DNA from 2 places in the Clostridioides sp. LIBA-7602 genome. Region 1 is predicted to be linked to the other one. Evidence: a T-box and tRNA genes for the amino acid it is inferred to sense, from the RefSeq annotation. Region 1 holds a T-box; the other holds one or more tRNA genes.
The links. A T-box is a leader RNA that pairs with one kind of tRNA and senses whether it is charged. The one in region 1 lies ahead of leuS (leucine--tRNA ligase), so its partner is inferred to be a tRNA-Leu.

Region 1 (10,429 bases):
TTAAACATTATCATCTAAAAAAACTATTGCTGTACGAGATGCAACAGGTAGTTTTGAAGATGGTGGGGCTGAACTAAAGTATACATTATAGTCTAGTAAATTTTCTTTTTTTGTATTTCCTCCAAACTCTATCATATCAGTACTTAGTATTGTTTTATAGTTTGTATTTTGAAATTTTGAAATATCGACTGACTGTATTAGATTAGGATGGAAATTAAATATAAATAAATATTTGCCCTTACTGTACACTAAAAGTTTTTTATCATTATCCATATGTATAAGTTCATAGCTATTTTGGATAAAAACATCACCGTATTTTGTAAGTTCAAGCATAGCATTATCAAAGTTTAATAATTGTTTATATTTTAAAGTATCATTTTCTGAAAGGTTCCATTGTCTTCTAGCATACTTATAACTCCAATTATTTCCTTCTCGTGGAAAATCAATCCATTCAGGATGTCCAAATTCATTTCCCATAAAATTTAGGTAACCTTCACCAGCTAAAGAAAAAGTTATTAATTTAATTAGCTTAATTAGAGATATGGCTCTATTGATAACATGGTTATTTGAGTCTATTTCCATATTCCAGTACATTTCCTTGTCAGCCAACCAAAAAATAATTGTTTTGTCACCAACTAACGCTTGGTCATGAGATTCACAATAACCTATATTTTTTTCACCAGGACGTCTAGTTGTAAGCTCATACCACATTTTACCTAAATCCCAGTTTTCATCAGATAAGTTAGAAATAGTTTTTATCCAAAAATCTGGTACTCCCATTGCAAGTCTGTAGTCAAATCCTATTCCACCATCTTCTATAGGTATACACATACCAGGCATTCCGCTCATATCTTCTGCGATACTTATTGAATTAGGTTTAATCTCTTTTATTAATTCGTTTGCAAATTGGAGATATGTTATGGCTTCAATATCTGTATTCATGCTAAAATATTTTTTATAACTATCAAATGAAACTCCAAGACCATGGTTATGATATAACATTGAGGTTACACCATCAAACCTAAAGCCATCAAAATGGTACTCATTTAACCAAAATTTTATGTTTGAAAGTAAAAAATGGATTACTTCGGGTTTACCATAGTTAAATAGCTTTGTACCCCAAGCAGGATGATTTCCTTTTGAACCTGAGTGGAAGAATTGATGTTCACTTCCATCAAACTCATTTATTCCCTCCAAAGTATTCTTTACAGCATGAGAATGAACTAAATCTAATAAAACAGCAATTCCCATAGAATGAGCAGTATTTATGAGATTTTTTAAGTCTTCAGGAGTACCAAACCTAGATGAGATTGCATAAAAGTTTGAAACTTGATACCCAAAAGATGCATAGTATGGATGTTCCATAATAGCCATAAGCTGAATAGTATTGTATCCAGATTTTTTTATTTTAGGAAGTATATTTTCAGTAAATTCATTATACGTTCCGATAGATTCGTTTTCAGTAGCCATGCCTATATGACATTCATAGATTAGTGGAGAAGCTATGCTTTTTAAGTCAAATTCATTATCAGTCCAGACAAACGGAGTTTTTGGTTGCCATATTTGTCCATTAAATCCACCAAAATCCTTTTGAATTACTCTTTTTATATATAGTGGTATACGGTCAAATGTTTTTCCATTTGCAGTTACTTGTACTTTTACCTCTGATTTGTGAGGTAAGCTATCTTTACCAGGAATAAATATCTCCCAATTACCAGAACCAACTTTTTTGAGAAGATGAGATTTTCTATTCCAATTATTAAAGTCACCAATTAATGATAAACTGTCTGCATTTGGAGCCCATTCTCTGTAAAACCATCCATCATTTGTTTGATGAAAGCCATAGTAAAGGTGAGCATTTGCAAAAGAATTAAAATCTTTATAGTTAGTTAATATTTTTGACTTCACATCTTCATAGTGTTTCATTCGCTTTTTTATATCAGACTCAAATGGTTGCAGGTATACATCAATGTCTAAAATTTTAAATCTTTTTTGACTTTTCATTTTATTTCTCCTCCATAATAAATATTACATCTAAAAAATAATATTTATCTCATACTATCTTCTCTATATAATTGATATATATTATATAATCCTAATAAAAAGCTTAAACCACCAATGATTAATTTCATAATTTACCTCCTTAGTATTTACACTTATATATCATATTCATCGAAATTTAAAAGTTTGTTTAAAACTCTTTTAATAATATCATAATCAAAGCCTTTATAGGAAAGATGTTGAGAAATTTTTTGATATATTTTCTTTTTATCTTCCTTCTTTACCCTTTCAAACCTTTTTTTTGCTAGATACATAGCATTTTCAAATTCAGTATCCTTATCCAATTCAGACACAGCTTCATCAATTGTACTTCTATTGATACCTTTATTATATAGATTTTGCTTAATTCTGTTTTTACCACATCTATTTAAATTAACATTTGTATTAACTATTTTTTGAGCTAATACACTATCATTTACGAGATTATAATTTTTAAGAAAATCTATAACTCTATCAATTATGTTTTCATCAAATTCTGCTGATAACTTTTCTTTTATTTTTTTTTCAGACTGGTCAGCATGAGATAAAATATTTAGTGCTTTATTTTTAGCTTTTATATACATTTCATCGTCTAAAAGAGGTTTTAATTCCTCTTCATTTATTTCATTACCCTTTTTTAAATTGAATGTATAAACAAGTTCTTTAAATATAGCAATAAAAAATTTATCATCTACATAAATATTAACTCTATCATCATTTCTTTTTTGTTGTTCTATCTTAGTAATTGTGCCCATAAATCCTCCCTTTTTGTATGTAATTATATTAACAAAAGCAACTAATAAAATTTAATAAAAAACTTACATTTATATGTTATATTTTATCAAAATTAAGACAAAATAGTAAAAAGTTATTTTTATTAAAAAGTAAAGTAAAAACATGTTAAATAATTATTTTTTAAAGCATTTTTTAGCATATAAATATAATTATATACCAAAAAAAATAAATTATAAGCTTTAAGAAATAAAAAATAATGGTACAATAGTATTATAACATTAAAAGGAGACAAAATATGAAAAGCGAAAATCTAGTTAAGAAGGCGGAATTGAAAAATACTGAAAAACTAGAGAAATTTAATCGCCATAAAGGCAAAATCAAAATAGGTATATTGGGAGGTACTTTTGACCCTATACACTATGCTCATTTAGCAACAGCAGAGTTTATTAGAGACAAGTATGACATTGACAAAATTATCTTTATACCATCAGGAAATCCACCACATAAACTATGTATCACTACAGACAAGTATGATAGATATAATATGACACTTCTAGCAACTGAAAGCAACGAAGATTTTTTAGTTTCAAAAGTAGAAATCGAAAGAAAAAAAAGGACTTATACAATAGACACATTAAAATACTTGAAGAAAAAATACAAAGATGCAGATATTTATTTTATAACAGGGGCAGATGCTATTTGTAGTGTTGAAGAGTGGAAAGATGTAAAGAAAAACTTTGAGTTAGCTACCTTTATAGCTGCGACAAGACCAGGAATTAGTTTGTTAAGGTCACAAGAGACTATAGAAAAGTTAACTAAAAAGTATGATGCTGACATTATAACAGTTTATGTTCCATCACTGGATATATCGTCCACATATATAAGGGAACAGCTAAATGAAGGCAAGTCAATACGTTACTTAGTACCCGAAAATGTAGAAAATTATTTATATGAAAATAAACTATATCAATATGGAGATGATTAAATGAACTTAGAGAATATTAACCAGAGACTAAATCAAATGCTACCAGTGGGGAGGCTTAGCCACTCAAAAAATGTTGCAAAATGTGCTGAAAAATTATGTGAGATTTATGGGTGTGACAAAGAAAAAGCTTGTTTAGCAGGAATGATTCATGATTGTGCAAAGTATTTAAGCGATAAAGAAATAGAAGATTATGTAAATAAGTATGAAATATACTTAGACCCAATAGAGGATGGAAATCGCTCTCTATCTCATAGTGTAATTGGGTCATACATATGTAAGTATGAGTTTGGAATAGAAGATGAAGATGTTATAAATGCAATCAAATATCATACGACAGGAAGAGAAGATATGTCTCTTTTAGAAAAAATAATTTACATAGCAGATTTAATTGAAGAAGGAAGAAAATTCCCAGTTGTAGATACATTAAGAGATTTAGCATATGGGGGAAAGCTTGATGAAGCACTTTTGACTTCTTTTAATAATACTTTAATGTTTGTTATCAATAAAGAAGAAGAGATACATCCAAGAACAGTTATGGCAAGAAACTATCTAATTAAAGAAAAGTTATTATAAAAAACCTGCATAAAGGTAAATATATTAATAAATTTAAAGTTGACTATGTTACAAAATCATATTAATATGTTACAATAACTAAGTGTACTTTAATTAGGAAAGTGAGGAATTTTATATGACAGTGGAACAAATGACAAAAATAGCATATGATGCCATAGAAGATAAACTGGGTCAAGATACAGTTATAATAAATATAGGAAAGGTTTCTAGTTTGTGTGATTACTTTATTATCACTACAGCATCTTCTCAGAGACAGGTAAAAGCTATTGCTGATAATGTAGAAGATGAATTATCAAAACTAGGACTAGAACCAAGAGGAAAAGAAGGACAAAGCACTCAAACTTGGGTACTTCTTGATTATGGAGATGTAATGGTTCATGTATTTAATGAGGAAAACAGAGGATTTTATAATTTAGAAAAATTATGGAAAGATGCACCTTATATAGATATTGACACATTAGCATAAACATGATAATATATGTTATTATAATTAGAAAATTTCAAAAATTATATTAAATTGAATAGACTAGAGCAGTAAAAGACTATATTTTTTCAGAGAGTTAGTGGCAGGTGAGAACTAATATTATATAACTTTGAACTTACTAGATTGAAATCTATTTTCCGTAGCTGGATTAAAAGCTATCTAAGAGGGTCTATATAATGTAGGCTAATTAGGGTGGTACCGCGAAGATTTATCCTCGTCCCTAAACGTAAGTTTAGTGACGAGGATTTTTTATTTTCAAGGAATTATTTGGAAATTATAAGTAAATAATATTAAATAAGGTAGTTGAACACAACTAAAATAGGAGGCAAAATATGAGCGTATATAATTTTAAAGAAGTAGAATCGAAATGGCAAAAAATTTGGAAAGACAATAATCAATACAAGATGGATACAGCACAAACTGAAAAACCTAATTATTACACATTAGAAATGTTCCCTTATCCATCTGGAAAGATACACATGGGTCATGTTAGAAACTATTCTATAGGTGATGTTGTCGCAAGATTCAAAAAAATGGAAGGGTATAATGTACTTCATCCAATGGGATGGGATTCTTTTGGTTTACCAGCTGAAAATGCTGCTATAAAGCATGGGATACATCCACACAAATGGACAATGGAAAATATAGAAGAAATGAAAGAACAATTAAATTTATTAGGCCTTAGCTATGATTGGGATAAAGAAGTAGCAACTTCAACTCCAGAATACTATAGATTTACTCAAGAGATATTTTTGAAATTTTTAGAACATGGACTTGCATATAAGAAAAAATCTTATGTTAACTGGTGTCCTTCTTGTGAGACTGTTCTTGCAAATGAGCAAGTTGTTCAAGGAGCATGTGAGAGATGTAAAGCAACAGTATTAAAGAAAGATTTAGAGCAATGGTATTTTAAGACTACTGAATTTGCAGAAGAATTACTTAATGATTTAGATACATTAGATGGATGGCCAGAAAAGGTTAAAATAATGCAAAAAAATTGGATAGGTAAGAGTACAGGAGCAGACTTAGTTTTTGATATAGATGGAACTGATAAGTCTATGACAGTATTTACAACTAGACCAGATACAACTTATGGAGTTACTTATATGGTACTTGCTCCAGAACATGAGTTAGTTAAAGAATTGGTTGCTGGTACTGAATATGAAGCAGAGGTTGAAGCTTTTGTTCAAAAAATGCATACAATGACAGAAATAGAAAGAACAGCGGCTGATGTAGAAAAAGAAGGAATGTTTATAGGTAGATACGTTATAAATCCTTTAAATGGTAAGAAGGTTCCTCTATGGATAGCTAATTATGTGTTAGTTGAATATGGAACTGGAGCTATAATGGCAGTTCCTGCACATGATGAAAGAGATAGAGAATTTGCTGAGAAATATAATTTAGATATAATAGATGTAATAACAGAAGATAACAAAATGATAAACTCAGAAGAGTTTAATGGATTAGATGCTTCAGAAGGATTTGAAGGAATAATAGATAAATTAGAAAAAGAAGGTAGAGGAAAGAGAACTATTAACTATAGATTAAGAGACTGGTTAGTTTCAAGACAAAGATATTGGGGTTGTCCTATACCTGTAGTTTATTGTGATGAATGTGGAATAGTTCCAGTTAAGAAAGAAGATTTACCAGTTCTTTTACCAACTGACGTTGAGTTTACTGGAAAAGGGGAATCTCCACTTACTACTTCAAAGCAATTTATGTCAACAACTTGTCCTCACTGTGGAAAACCAGCTAGAAGAGAAGTTGACACTATGGATACATTTGTAGATTCTTCTTGGTATTTCTTGAGATATGTGGATAGCAATAATGAAAATGAGCCATTTAGTAAAGCGTTAGTTAATAGATGGCATCCAGTAGACCAATATATAGGCGGAGTAGAACATGCTATAATGCACTTGCTTTATGCAAGATGGTTTGTAAAAGCATTTAAGAGTATGGGGATGGTAGATTTCGATGAGCCATTTAAAAACTTACTTACTCAAGGAATGGTTCTTATGGATGGTTCTAAAATGAGTAAATCTAAAGGTAATACAGTATCACCTATGGATATAATTGATGAGTATGGAGCAGATACTGCAAGACTTTTTGTATTATTTGCAGCACCACCAGAAAGAGATTTAGACTGGTCAGAGCAAGGTGTTGATGGATGCTTTAGATTCTTAAATAGAGTTTATAGATTGGTTGATGAGTTAGCAGATGTAGTTAAAAAGGACGTAGAGTTTGGAGAATTAAATTCTCAAGATAAAGATATGAGATATACTATACATTCTACACTTAAAAAAGTTACAGCTGATTTAAGTGAAAAATTTGGATTTAATACTGCTATATCAGCTCTTATGGAATTAATAAATGATATGTATAAATATAAAGAGTTAGATAATATAAATGAAGCAGTTATAAAAGAAGGTGTACAAACTATAGTAACTATAATTGCACCATTTGCACCTCATTTAGGTGAAGAATTATGGACTATGATAGGTAAAGATGGAAGCGTATTTGATATAGATTGGCCTAAGTATGATGAAAAAGCTTTAGTAAAAGATGAAATAGAAGTTGTTGTACAAGTTAATGGAAAAGTTAGAGGAAAATTAACTGTTAACTCAAATATATCTAAAGAAGAAATGGAAAAAGTAGCTTTAGAAGATGAAAAAATAAAAGGATTAGTTGAAGGCAAAACTATAGTTAAAGTTGTTGCTGTACCTAAGAAGTTAGTTAATGTAGTTGTGAAATAAATCAAAACTATAAGATAAAATAATACCCCTATTACAAATTAATTAAAAATTTGTAATAGGGGTTTATTGTTTTAAGATTTATTATAATTAACAGTAGATTCCTTTTTCAAAGAAATCCTTGATTTCATCAAGATTATCAGTTTTTCCAAGTGCCAAGATAAGTTTTATTCTAGCTTTTTGACCTGGAAGGTCTCCACCAAATATACATCCAAGATTTTTTAAATCTCTGCCAGAGCCATAATAACCATAGCTATCAAACACTCTACCTGAGTGGCATCTAGAAACTATAACAACAGGAAGTCCTTTTTCTCTAGCATATTCAACTCCAGAAAGCATCTGAGGAGGAATATTACCTCTACCCATTGCCTCAATAACTATACCTTTATATCCACTATCAACAGCAAATCTTATAAAGTCTGCATTTTCTCCTACATATGCTTTAAATAAAGCAACTTTAGATTCTACTTTATCAGTATCTATAATTGTTCTATTTACGATATCTCTTGTAAGAACAAGTTCATTACAGTCAATTATTCCTAATGGGCCACTAGTTAAAGATTTAAATGTATTTAAAGAAAGAGTATTTGTTTTAGTAGCTTCAGAAGCCAATAATACTTCATTGTTTAAAACTACAAGAACACCTTTGCCCATAGCATCTTTAGATACAGCAGTACAAACTGATGCAGATAAATTACTTGAACCATCATATCCAAGCTCAGAGCTACTTCTCATAGCACCTGTGACTATTACAGGTTTGATATTATCAATTGTAAGGTCTAGAAAATAAGCTGTTTCTTCTAAACTATCTGTACCATGTGTTATTACAACTCCTGTAATATCTTTTCTAGCTAATAAATCATTTACATAATTTTTTAATTCCATCATTCTATAAGGCGTTATATGAGGTCCTGGAATTTCATCAAAGTTAAAGACCTCAACATCTGCAACTTTATCAATGTTGGTAACCATTGATAATATTTGTTCCCCTGATAAGGTTGGTATAGCAGCTCCCACTTTATCATCTACTGTCATAGATATAGTTCCACCAGTAAAAACTATGGCAACTTTTTTCTTAATACTCATACTATTCTCTGCCTTTCATAAATAAAATTTATAATTCCGATAGGATTATATCAAAAAAAGTAGCTAAGGTCTACATAAATTCTTTTATTCATATAATTTAGATATTTCAGTGTAATAGAACTATTTAATAGTTTTTTGCCATTCAGTAACGTAGCTATTTAGTATTTCTCTTATGGCTTTTCCTATCTTAGTGTAAGCTTCATCATATAAATTTGCTAGAGATATTCTAATTGACCATTCAGGGCCATAGAATCCATTTCCACTAAGTAAGACTACAGAATAGTCATTAGCTAATTTATAAAGAACATCTACTGGAGTGGAATTTTTATTTATAAATTTAAATAAGTCTTCTCCATAGTTTAATTTAGCCCATTCTTCAATATCAAACTGAGTATAATATGCAGCATTATTTTTACTTTCATTGATTGGAAGCTCTAAAGCTTCAAACAGTAGCTTCTGACGTCTATGACAAATACTCATATTAAGTTTTTTGTAGGCATCAACTTTGTCAATTAAGGCAAAGGCAGAGAAAAATGCCATTTGTACTTGCTGAGGAGTAGAAAGACCCGCAGTATGATTAAGAGCAACAAGTCTACTATCAGCAACAACTCTTTCCATAAATGAAAGACTAGAAGGATTAAGACTCATATCACTGTAACGCTTATCTACTGATTTTTTTAGTTCTCCAGTTAAATCATTTATCTTCTTATCAAAAACATTCTTCTTATGAAGTGCAAATGTACCAAGTCTCCATCCTGTAACTCCAAAATATTTTGAATAAGAATAAACTCCAACAGTGTTGTAAGGAAGTTTTGACATTAATGATGAAAAGTCTTCTACAAAAGTTCCATACACATCATCTGATATTATCATTAAATCTTTGTTATAATTCTCAATCACATCTATTAGGTTATTACAAGATGTGTCATCCATAGCTATAGATGCAGGATTATTTGGATTGACAACAAATAAAGCTTTAATAGACTTGTCACGAAGTTTTTCTAATTCTTTTTTTGTGTATTGCCATGTATGAGCACCTTTTTCATCAACTTCATTAGCATTTATATTTACAACTTTAAAATCGTAACGAGGAAGATTAGGTATTTCAAGATAAGGTGTAAATATTGGAGTCATTAAAGCTATAGTATCACCTTTTTTTAGGAGTTCATTAGCCATTAATGAATCAAAAATATAACACATGGCAGCTGTAGCACCTTCAACAGCAAAAATCTCTACATCACCATATTTACCTGATATATCGTATTTCATTTCTTGAACTAAGTAATCATGTACTATTTTTTCCATATGAGGTAACATTCTATCTGGAAGTGGATAGTTATCACCAATGATTCCATCAGCTAATTCATGAACAAATTCATCTCCATCAAATCCAAGTTCATTTATACCAAAGTTTATAATATCTCTAGCTAAATATGCTCCAGGCATATCTATATTTTCATTTATAAATTTAAAAAATCTTTCTTTTATACCTTTCTTTTGAGGCATTCCAGCCAAGTGACCTAAATCCCAATTAGAACGAGTTTCAGTAATAGCAAAATGACCAAAAGTAAAAAAAGCTTCTCTGGCAGTTGAGCAAGTCCAGTTTGGATTACCACGACCTGCATCAAGTAATTCCCTGTTATTTTCCTTTGCAGTGTATTTTGCAATATCTATTAATTTGTCCTTAAATTCAAAAGGGCTTATTTTTCCATATATGTTTTTGATTTCTTTATAAGTATTATTTTTCATGTTAAATTCCTCCTTATGTAATAAGTT
Region 2 (10,429 bases), 1.5 Mb from region 1:
CGCGAGCTGGGTTCAGAACGTCGTGAGACAGTTCGGTCCCTATCCGTCGCAGGCGTAGGAAATTTGAGAAGACCTGTCCTTAGTACGAGAGGACCGGGATGGACGTACCTCTGGTGTACCAGTTGTTCTGCCAAGGGCATGGCTGGGTAGCTATGTACGGAATGGATAAGCGCTGAAAGCATCTAAGCGCGAAGCCAACTTCAAGATAAGATTTCCCACCGCAAGGGTAAGACCCCAGAAAGACTATCTGGTTGATAGGTCGAAGGTGTAAGTGCAGCAATGTATTTAGCTTATCGATACTAATAGGTCGAGGACTTGACCAAATTATTTGATGTCTATTCAATAAAATATATGTGTAGTTTTTAGAGTGCTAACTCTATATGTTTAAACTTGTCAAAAATTATAGATTTTTAGTAGTTTTATAAACTAAAGAATCGAATAAAAAAAGTATTGACATAATAAGACAAAGATGTTATTATAATACTTGTCTTAGAAAAAAGTTAAATGAAAATTTAGACAATAATCTGGTTATAATAGCAGAGAGGATACACCTGTTCCCATTCCGAACACAGAAGTTAAGCTCTCTAGCGCTGATGGTACTTGGTGGGAAACTGCCTGGGAGAGTAGGACATAGCCAGGTGATGTGCCGAAGTGGCGGAACTGGCAGACGCACAGGACTTAAAATCCTGCGGGACTTACCTCTCGTACCGGTTCGATTCCGGTCTTCGGCACCACAAATTATTGTGGGCCATTAGCTCAGTTGGTTAGAGCGCCCGGCTCATAACCGGTAGGTCTGGGGTTCGAGTCCCTGATGGCCCACCACAATAATTTAAAGAACTTTGAAAATTAAACAGTAGGTTAATTTATAAAACAAGAAACAAACCATAAAGCCAGATATTTTGATAACAATAGTATCTGAGCCTGATAAACTTTTATTTGAGAGTTTGATCCTGGCTCAGGATGAACGCTGGCGGCGTGCCTAACACATGCAAGTTGAGCGATTTACTTCGGTAAAGAGCGGCGGACGGGTGAGTAACGCGTGGGTAACCTACCCTGTACACACGGATAACATACCGAAAGGTATGCTAATACGGGATAACATATTTGAGAGGCATCTCTTAAATATCAAAGGTGAGCCAGTACAGGATGGACCCGCGTCTGATTAGCTAGTTGGTAAGGTAACGGCTTACCAAGGCGACGATCAGTAGCCGACCTGAGAGGGTGATCGGCCACATTGGAACTGAGACACGGTCCAAACTCCTACGGGAGGCAGCAGTGGGGAATATTGCACAATGGGCGAAAGCCTGATGCAGCAACGCCGCGTGAGTGATGAAGGCCTTCGGGTCGTAAAACTCTGTCCTCAAGGAAGATAATGACGGTACTTGAGGAGGAAGCCCCGGCTAACTACGTGCCAGCAGCCGCGGTAATACGTAGGGGGCTAGCGTTATCCGGATTTACTGGGCGTAAAGGGTGCGTAGGCGGTCTTTCAAGTCAGGAGTGAAAGGCTACGGCTCAACCGTAGTAAGCTCTTGAAACTGGGAGACTTGAGTGCAGGAGAGGAGAGTGGAATTCCTAGTGTAGCGGTGAAATGCGTAGATATTAGGAGGAACACCAGTTGCGAAGGCGGCTCTCTGGACTGTAACTGACGCTGAGGCACGAAAGCGTGGGGAGCAAACAGGATTAGATACCCTGGTAGTCCACGCTGTAAACGATGAGTACTAGGTGTCGGGGGTTACCCCCCTCGGTGCCGCAGCTAACGCATTAAGTACTCCGCCTGGGAAGTACGCTCGCAAGAGTGAAACTCAAAGGAATTGACGGGGACCCGCACAAGTAGCGGAGCATGTGGTTTAATTCGAAGCAACGCGAAGAACCTTACCTAAGCTTGACATCCCAATGACATCTCCTTAATCGGAGACTTCCCTTCGGGGACATTGGTGACAGGTGGTGCATGGTTGTCGTCAGCTCGTGTCGTGAGATGTTGGGTTAAGTCCCGCAACGAGCGCAACCCTTGTCTTTAGTTGCCATCATTAAGTTGGGCACTCTAGAGAGACTGCCAGGGATAACCTGGAGGAAGGTGGGGATGACGTCAAATCATCATGCCCCTTATGCTTAGGGCTACACACGTGCTACAATGGGTAGTACAGAGGGTTGCCAAGCCGTAAGGTGGAGCTAATCCCTTAAAGCTACTCTCAGTTCGGATTGTAGGCTGAAACTCGCCTACATGAAGCTGGAGTTACTAGTAATCGCAGATCAGAATGCTGCGGTGAATGCGTTCCCGGGTCTTGTACACACCGCCCGTCACACCACGGGAGTTGGAGACGCCCGAAGCCGATTATCTAACCTTTTGGAAGAAGTCGTCGAAGGTGGAATCAATAACTGGGGTGAAGTCGTAACAAGGTAGCCGTATCGGAAGGTGCGGCTGGATCACCTCCTTTCTAAGGAGAATTGCCTACTGTTTAATTTTGAAAGTTCTTTATGAACTTCATATTTGGGGGTGTAGCTCAGTTGGGAGAGCACTTGCCTTGCAAGCAAGGGGTCAGGAGTTCGACTCTCCTCATCTCCACCATTTAAGAGCATATTACTTAAATCTTTGATTTATCTAGTAGACTCTTACATTGCACTTTAAGCTTATTTTTATACAAGCCTTGTGCATTAGCACCTTAAGCAACAGAATAAACTGAACGAATGTGAAGTTTGTTTGTTGGCGACGTGCGTTAGCACTTTAAGCAACGGGATTTATCCGTTGGCGTTGTGCGTTAGCACTTTGAAAACTGCATATATATTTAGTGATATGACATCTAATTTGTAAGATATAAAGCTGATAACTTTTTAAAATTATCAAGTTGATAGACTTTAATCTATCAAACCTTTTTAACTGGTCAAGTTATTAAGGGTGCAGGGCGGATGCCTTGGCACTAGGAGCCGATGAAGGACGTGATAAGCTGCGATAAGCTTCGGGGAGTTGCACGTAAACTTTGATCCGAAGATTTCCGAATGAGGAAACTCACTTAGAGTAATGTCTAAGTATCATTAAGTGAATACATAGCTTAATGAGGGGAACTCAGGGAACTGAAACATCTAAGTACCTGAAGGAAGAGAAAGAAATTCGATTCCGTAAGTAGCGGCGAGCGAACGCGGAATAGCCCAAACCAATAAAGTTTTCTTTATTGGGGTTGCGGACATATCATAACGAAGAGGTATCGTAATTGAAGAGGTTTGGAAAGACCCACCACAGAAGGTAATAGTCCTGTATGTTAAACGAGAAGACTTCAGATATGATCCAGAGTACCACGGGACACGTGAAACCCTGTGGGAAGCAGGAGGGACCACCCTCCAAGGCTAAATACTACCTAGTGACCGATAGCGTATAGTACCGTGAGGGAAAGGTGAAAAGAACCCCGGGAGGGGAGTGAAATAGAACCTGAAACCCTGCACTTACAAGCTGTGGAAGCACATTTCTTGTGTGACCGCGTACTTTTTGTAGAACGGGCCAACGAGTTACGTTAAGTAGCAAGGTTAAGCACTTAAGGTGTGGAGCCGTAGCGAAAGCGAGTTTTAACTGAGCGTTCAGTTACTTGACGTAGACCCGAAACCGGGCGACCTACCCATGAGCAGGATGAAGCGAAAGTAAAATTTCGTGGAGGTCCGAACCCACGAGCGTTGAAAAGCTCGGGGATGACTTGTGGGTAGCGGTGAAATTCCAATCGAGCCCGGAGATAGCTGGTTCTCCCCGAAATAGCTTTAGGGCTAGCCTCAAGGTGAGAGATACGGAGGTAGAGCACTGAATGTCCTAGGGGGTATTGCACCTACCGAAGACTATCAAACTCCGAATGCCGTCATCTTATACTTGGGAGTCAGACTGTGGGTGATAAGATTCATAGTCGAAAGGGCAACAGCCCAGATCGTCAGCTAAGGTCCCTAAATGTAAGTTAAGTGGTAAAGGATGTGGGATTGCACAGACAACCAGGATGTTGGCTTAGAAGCAGCCACTCATTCAAAGAGTGCGTAATAGCTCACTGGTCGAGTGATCCTGCGCCGAAGATTTCCGGGGCTAAAACTTACTACCGAAGCTACGGCATCATTATGATGGGTAGGGGAGCTTCCCATACGGGTTGAAGCATGACCGTAAGGACATGTGGACAGTATGGGAGTGAGAATGTTGGCATGAGTAGCGAGATGTGGGTGAGAATCCCACAGGCCGTAAACCCAAGGTTTCCAGGGGAAGGTTCGTCCGCCCTGGGTTAGTCGGGACCTAAGCTGAGGCCGAAAGGCGTAGGTGATGGACAACAGGTTGATATTCCTGTACTACCGATAACCGTTTGAGAGATGGGATGACACAGTAGGATAAGCTAAGCACACTGTTGGTTATGTGTGCCCAAGCATTGAGGCAGTCAGAGTAGGTAAATCCGCTTTGATAATGCTGGGATGTGATGGGGAGCGAAATTTAGTAGCGAAGTAGCTGATTTCACACTGTCAAGAAAAGTCTCTATCGAGGTTAAAGGTACCCGTACCGCAAACCGACACAGGTGGGTGAGGAGAGTATCCTAAGGCCCGCGAGAGAACTGTTGTTAAGGAACTCGGCAAAATGACCCCGTAACTTAGGGATAAGGGGTGCCACCATCCGGTGGCCGCAGAGAATAGGCCCAAGCGACTGTTTACCAAAAACATAGGTTTCTGCTAAGTCGCAAGACGATGTATAGGAGCTGACGCCTGCCCGGTGCTGGAAGGTTAAGGGGATCTGTTAGAGCAATCGAAGCAGTGAACTTAAGCCCCAGTAAACGGCGGCCGTAACTATAACGGTCCTAAGGTAGCGAAATTCCTTGTCGGGTAAGTTCCGACCCGCACGAAAGGCGTAACGATTTGGGCACTGTCTCAACAACAGACTCGGTGAAATTGTAATTCCGGTGAAGATGCCGGATACCTGCGACAGGACGGAAAGACCCCATGGAGCTTTACTGTAGCTTGACATTGGGTCTTGGTACTACATGTACAGGATAGGTGGGAGGCTTTGAAACCAGGACGCCAGTTTTGGCGGAGCCATCCTTGGGATACCACCCTTGTAGTACTGGGACTCTAACCATAGGCCATGAATCTGGTCTTGGGACACTGTCAGGTGGGCAGTTTGACTGGGGCGGTCGCCTCCCAAAAGGTAACGGAGGCGCTCAAAGGTTCTCTCAGTACGGTCGGAAATCGTACGTAGAGTGTAAAGGCAAAAGAGAGCTTGATTGCAAGACATACAGGTCGAGCAAGGATGAAAATCGGACTTAGTGATCCGGTGGTTCTGCGTGGAAGGGCCATCGCTCAACGGATAAAAGCTACCCTGGGGATAACAGGCTTATCTCCCCCAAGAGTCCACATCGACGGGGAGGTTTGGCACCTCGATGTCGGCTCATCACATCCTGGGGCTGTAGTAGGTCCCAAGGGTTGGGCTGTTCGCCCATTAAAGTGGTACGCGAGCTGGGTTCAGAACGTCGTGAGACAGTTCGGTCCCTATCCGTCGCAGGCGTAGGAAATTTGAGAAGACCTGTCCTTAGTACGAGAGGACCGGGATGGACGTACCTCTGGTGTACCAGTTGTTCTGCCAAGGGCATGGCTGGGTAGCTATGTACGGAATGGATAAGCGCTGAAAGCATCTAAGCGCGAAGCCAACTTCAAGATAAGATTTCCCACCGCAAGGGTAAGACCCCAGAAAGACTATCTGGTTGATAGGTCGAAGGTGTAAGTGCAGCAATGTATTTAGCTTATCGATACTAATAGGTCGAGGACTTGACCAAATTATTTGATGTCCATTCAGTAAAATATATGTGTAGTTTTTAGAGTACTAACTCTAAGGAAACTAGTATTTACTAGATTCTAAAGTTTAATAGTTATATTAAACATAAAATATATTAAGTATAAAGATTATGTGGTTACAATAGCAGAGAGGATACACCTGTTCCCATTCCGAACACAGAAGTTAAGCTCTCTAGCGCTGATGGTACTTGGTGGGAAACTGCCTGGGAGAGTAGGACGTAGCCACGTTAATGTTCCAAGGTAGCTCAACGGTGGAGCAACCGGCTGTTAACCGGTAGGCTGTGGGTTCGAGCCCCACCCTTGGAGCCAAAAAAGCCGAAGTGGCGGAACTGGCAGACGCACAGGACTTAAAATCCTGCGGGACTTACCTCTCGTACCGGTTCGATTCCGGTCTTCGGCACTTATAAAACAATATCGCGGAGTGGAGCAGTTGGCAGCTCGTCGGGCTCATAACCCGAAGGTCGTAGGTTCGAGTCCTGCCTCCGCAACCATTAAAATATTAAAATGGCTCGTTGGTCAAGAGGTTAAGACACCGCCCTTTCACGGCGGTAACAGGGGTTCAATTCCCCTACGAGTCACCAATTAAATATGCGGGTGTAGCTCAATGGTAGAGTTCTGGCCTTCCAAGCCAGCTGTGAGGGTTCGATCCCCTTCACCCGCTCCAAAAATGGGACCATAGCTCAGCTGGGAGAGCACCTGCCTTACAAGCAGGGGGTCACAGGTTCGAGCCCTGTTGGTCCCACCATTTGCGGCCTGGTAGTTCAGTTGGTTAGAATGCCAGCCTGTCACGCTGGAGGTCGAGGGTTCGAACCCCTTCCAGGTCGCCAAACTAAATAAGCGGGAATAGTTCAGTGGTAGAGCGCAACCTTGCCAAGGTTGAAGTCGCGAGTTCGAATCTCGTTTCCCGCTCCATAATAACTTGGGTGCATAGCTCAGCTGGATAGAGCAACGCCCTTCTAAGGCGTGTGTCCGGGGTTCGAATCCCTGTGCGCTCATTAAGAAAAGTTTACTATATTTTATAGTAAACTTTTATATTGTTTAAAAAGACACAGGATACATGTACATTACCTGTGTCTTTTTCTTTATAAACTTTAAAATATGTAAGAGTTACAGTATATTCATTAATATTGTAAACATATGAATGGTAATGTATAATAGTCTACAAGAAGTTTATGAAACGTATAGTTAGAAGGAGTTATTAACTAGTAGGTAAAGAATATATACATTATATTGTATACTTTAGAATATTAATACATTAGATTACCTTATGAACTTATAGAGTAATTAATTGTACCTATATAATAGATTATAAAAAGTTAAGTATTATAAAGAATTGACAATGTAATGTAACATTTATAGATTATACTAAATGGATTATAATAGTATGAGTGATGAATGTATAAATTTGAGAATGTGTGTTATTTTAGTTATGGAAAATAACTTTTAATAGTAATTTATAGTAACATATTAAAATAAAGTAACATATTAAAATAAATTTATCTAAACTAGGTATAAAGCAAGTTATTACTTTAAGATAAAAATTACATTAATAAGATAATATTAATGATAGATAATCTTTTAATTTTACAATTGATGAGTAGATTATCAAATTTATTGTAGTAAATATATATTAGTTAATGATATATTAAATAGGTTTTATAGCATAAAACTGCGTTAAGGCGCGAGTACTATTTTGTATTCGCGCCTTGATGGTTTGATTTAATTGACTTGAAACTAATTTTAATAAAAATATGTATTTATTGATTGATATTTTTGATGTGTTTAGAGATTATTTAACAATCTCGAAGCATAAAATTAGAATTATTTACACAAAAGTTAAATAGTTTGTATAGAGTTAGATTTATATAGTATAATACATAGTGTAAATAATTAAGAAGTTATCAAACAGGAGGATAAAACTGTGTTAGATATAAATTCTTTTTTAAATGGATTTTTTAATATAATATTAAGAATGAGTATATATGATTTAATTGACATATCTATAGTAGCGTATATTTTTTACAAAATATTTATGTTTATAAAAGATACAAGGGCAGAACAAGTATTTAAAGGAATAATATTTCTTTTATTAGCAACTCAACTTAGTAACACTTTTAAATTGCATACCGTTTATTGGATATCTCTTAAAGCTTTAGATTATGGAGTTATAGCTGCTCTTATAATTTTTCAACCAGAATTTAGAGCAGGACTTGAGCATATAGGAAGAGCAAAGTTTAATTTATTTGGAAAGAATGTAAATACTTCGGAAGAAACTCTTAATAGAAATATAGAGGAAATTGTAGAAGCTTTGTATTCACTTTCTAGACAAAAAATAGGTGCTCTTATCATAATGGAAAGAGAAACTAGAATAAGTGATATAATAAATACAGGAACTATTATTGATGCTGAAATTTCTAGACAGCTATTAATAAATATATTTATACCCAATACCCCATTACACGATGGAGCTGTTGTAATTAGAGATTCTAAGGTAAAGGCAGCTGCATGTTTCTTACCATTGACAGAAAGTAAGGACTTAAGCAAAGACTTAGGTACTAGACATAGAGCGGGAATAGGTGTAAGTGAAGTATCTGACTGTATTACACTGATTGTGTCGGAAGAAACTGGAGGAGTTTCAATTGCTAAGTCAGGTAAATTGTATAGAGATATTTCTAGAGAAAGAATGATGAATATATTACGTAGTAATTTAAAAACAAATACAGAAACAAGAAGTTTTTTCAAAGGTGGTATATTTAAATGATAAACAGACTGAAAAATAATACCAAAATAAAAATAATATCATTTTTAAGTGCAATTGCATTATGGATGTATGTTATGGCTGTGGTTGACCCTGAAGAAACTAAAGGGTTTGAAGATATACCTGTATCTATAAGTAATATGAGTGATTTAAAAGATAAAAATCTTGTTATATATCCAGACGAAAAATTAACAGCAGATGTATATATAAAAGGCAGTTTATCAAAGGTACAAGGTGTTAAAAAAGAAGATATACATGTATATGGAACTATTGAAGACCCAATACAAGGACAGAAAGAAGTGTATTTAAAAGCAAATATTCCTCAAGGTGTCACTATAGAATTTAAGCATGATGTTTTAGTAGTGAATCTTGAAAAAAATATAAAAGAAAAAAGAGATATAAAGGTAGAAGTAAGTGGAAATTCAAAAGGAAATATAAATAAAATTGAACTTAGTAAAGATTTTGTCGATGTGTCGGGTCCAAGGAGTCTAGTTAATGAAGTCAAAAGTGTAAGAGCTAATTTAGATGTTGGAAATAAAACAGAAGATTTTTCTAAAAAATTGGAATTAATCCCATTAAATAGTAAGGGAACTAAGGTTGAAGGTGTAACATTAAGTTCATCTTTTGTAACGGCACAAATAGAACTATTAAAAGAAAAAACTGTACCAATAAGAGTAAATCTAAAAGATAGTAAAGATAATGATGCATTGAAAAACTATAAATTAAGTGCAGAACAAGTTACAATAAAAGGAAAGAAAGAAAATATAGACAAAATAAATTATATTAAGACAAAACCTGTTGATTTAGCTGGTTTGGCTAATGGAGAAGAAAAAGAAGTGAGTTTAGAAGTTCCAGAAGGTATAACTCTTGAGGAGAGTTCTATAACAATAAAATTAAATGAAACAAAACAGTTAAGTGCAGAGTTTCTATATAGTGTAGGGGATATTGAATTAAGAAATATTCCAACAAATATGGATAATCCAAGTATAATTTCTGATGTAGATATAAAAGTTGTTGTAGAATCAACAGAAGATTTAAGTAAGCTAAATAAAAAAGATATTTCGTTGTTTATTGATTTATCAGAAGGGCCTGTAGAAGATAGTAAATATAAAATAAAATATGAAACAACATCTCAATTTAAAAAAATAAATATAGAACCTAATATTGTTGAAGTGGAATGAACAAATATTTCGAATATTTAGTTGTTACAAGATGCGACAAAAAAACCTATAAAATTAAGTTTGTTAATTTTATGTTTTTGTTGCATCTTGTTTATTTTAGTTATATTATAAAATAAGGACAATGAGATATTTGTTAAATCTAAAAAGTATTAGATATATGAAAAAAGACTGATAAATAGATTTAAATAAATATTTTTGAATTAAATATTTCAATTATCCCTAGGAAAACGTTGCTGAACGAGTTATAATTTAATTGAGATATAAAAAGTTCTATTTCAAAAAATTCAAGATGAGGTGGAAATGCATGAAAAGCTTTGAAGAAGTAATTAAGTTTGCAAAAGAAAGAGGACCTAAAACTATATCAGTAGCATGTTGTCAAGATAAAGAAGTTTTAATGGCAGTTGAGATGGCTAGAAAAGAAAAAATAGCAGATGCTATTTTAGTAGGTGATATAGAAAAGACTAAAGAAATTGCAAAAAGCATAGACATGGATATCGAAAATTATGAACTGATAGATATAAAAGATTTAGCAGAAGCATCTCTAAAATCTGTTGAATTAGTTTCACAAGGAAAAGCCGACATGGTAATGAAAGGCTTAGTAGACACATCAATAATACTAAAAGCAGTTTTAAACAAAGAAGTAGGTCTTAGAACTGGAAATGTATTGAGTCACGTAGCAGTATTTGATGTAGAGGGA

Region 2: it encodes a tRNA-Leu, which carries the amino acid that the T-box ahead of leuS (leucine--tRNA ligase) is inferred to sense. The anticodon was not compared.

What each region holds. Positions count from the first base shown of each region.
Region 1 is NZ_CP196991.1:2,935,849-2,946,277, reverse strand. It holds gene ACTG45_RS14100 (alpha-amylase family glycosyl hydrolase) at 1-2,004, opposite strand; gene recX (recombination regulator RecX) at 2,157-2,795, opposite strand; gene nadD (nicotinate-nucleotide adenylyltransferase) at 3,071-3,760, shown strand; gene yqeK (bis(5'-nucleosyl)-tetraphosphatase (symmetrical) YqeK) at 3,761-4,333, shown strand; gene rsfS (ribosome silencing factor) at 4,449-4,799, shown strand; T-box leader at 4,852-5,042, shown strand; gene leuS (leucine--tRNA ligase) at 5,150-7,570, shown strand; gene ACTG45_RS14070 (asparaginase) at 7,658-8,653, opposite strand; gene aspD (aspartate 4-decarboxylase) at 8,774-10,402, opposite strand.
Region 2 is NZ_CP196991.1:150,676-161,104, forward strand. It holds rRNA gene ACTG45_RS01020 (23S ribosomal RNA) at 1-323, shown strand, start outside; rRNA gene rrf (5S ribosomal RNA) at 524-640, shown strand; tRNA gene ACTG45_RS01030 (tRNA-Leu) at 646-734, shown strand; tRNA gene ACTG45_RS01035 (tRNA-Ile) at 746-822, shown strand; rRNA gene ACTG45_RS01040 (16S ribosomal RNA) at 933-2,435, shown strand; tRNA gene ACTG45_RS01045 (tRNA-Ala) at 2,491-2,566, shown strand; rRNA gene ACTG45_RS01050 (23S ribosomal RNA) at 2,878-5,774, shown strand; rRNA gene rrf (5S ribosomal RNA) at 5,905-6,021, shown strand; tRNA gene ACTG45_RS01060 (tRNA-Asn) at 6,028-6,102, shown strand; tRNA gene ACTG45_RS01065 (tRNA-Leu) at 6,108-6,193, shown strand; tRNA gene ACTG45_RS01070 (tRNA-Met) at 6,209-6,284, shown strand; tRNA gene ACTG45_RS01075 (tRNA-Glu) at 6,300-6,374, shown strand; tRNA gene ACTG45_RS01080 (tRNA-Gly) at 6,384-6,457, shown strand; tRNA gene ACTG45_RS01085 (tRNA-Val) at 6,463-6,538, shown strand; tRNA gene ACTG45_RS01090 (tRNA-Asp) at 6,544-6,620, shown strand; tRNA gene ACTG45_RS01095 (tRNA-Gly) at 6,631-6,705, shown strand; tRNA gene ACTG45_RS01100 (tRNA-Arg) at 6,715-6,788, shown strand; gene cdaA (diadenylate cyclase CdaA) at 7,715-8,554, shown strand; gene ACTG45_RS01110 (CdaR family protein) at 8,551-9,732, shown strand; gene ptb (phosphate butyryltransferase) at 10,037-10,429, shown strand, end outside.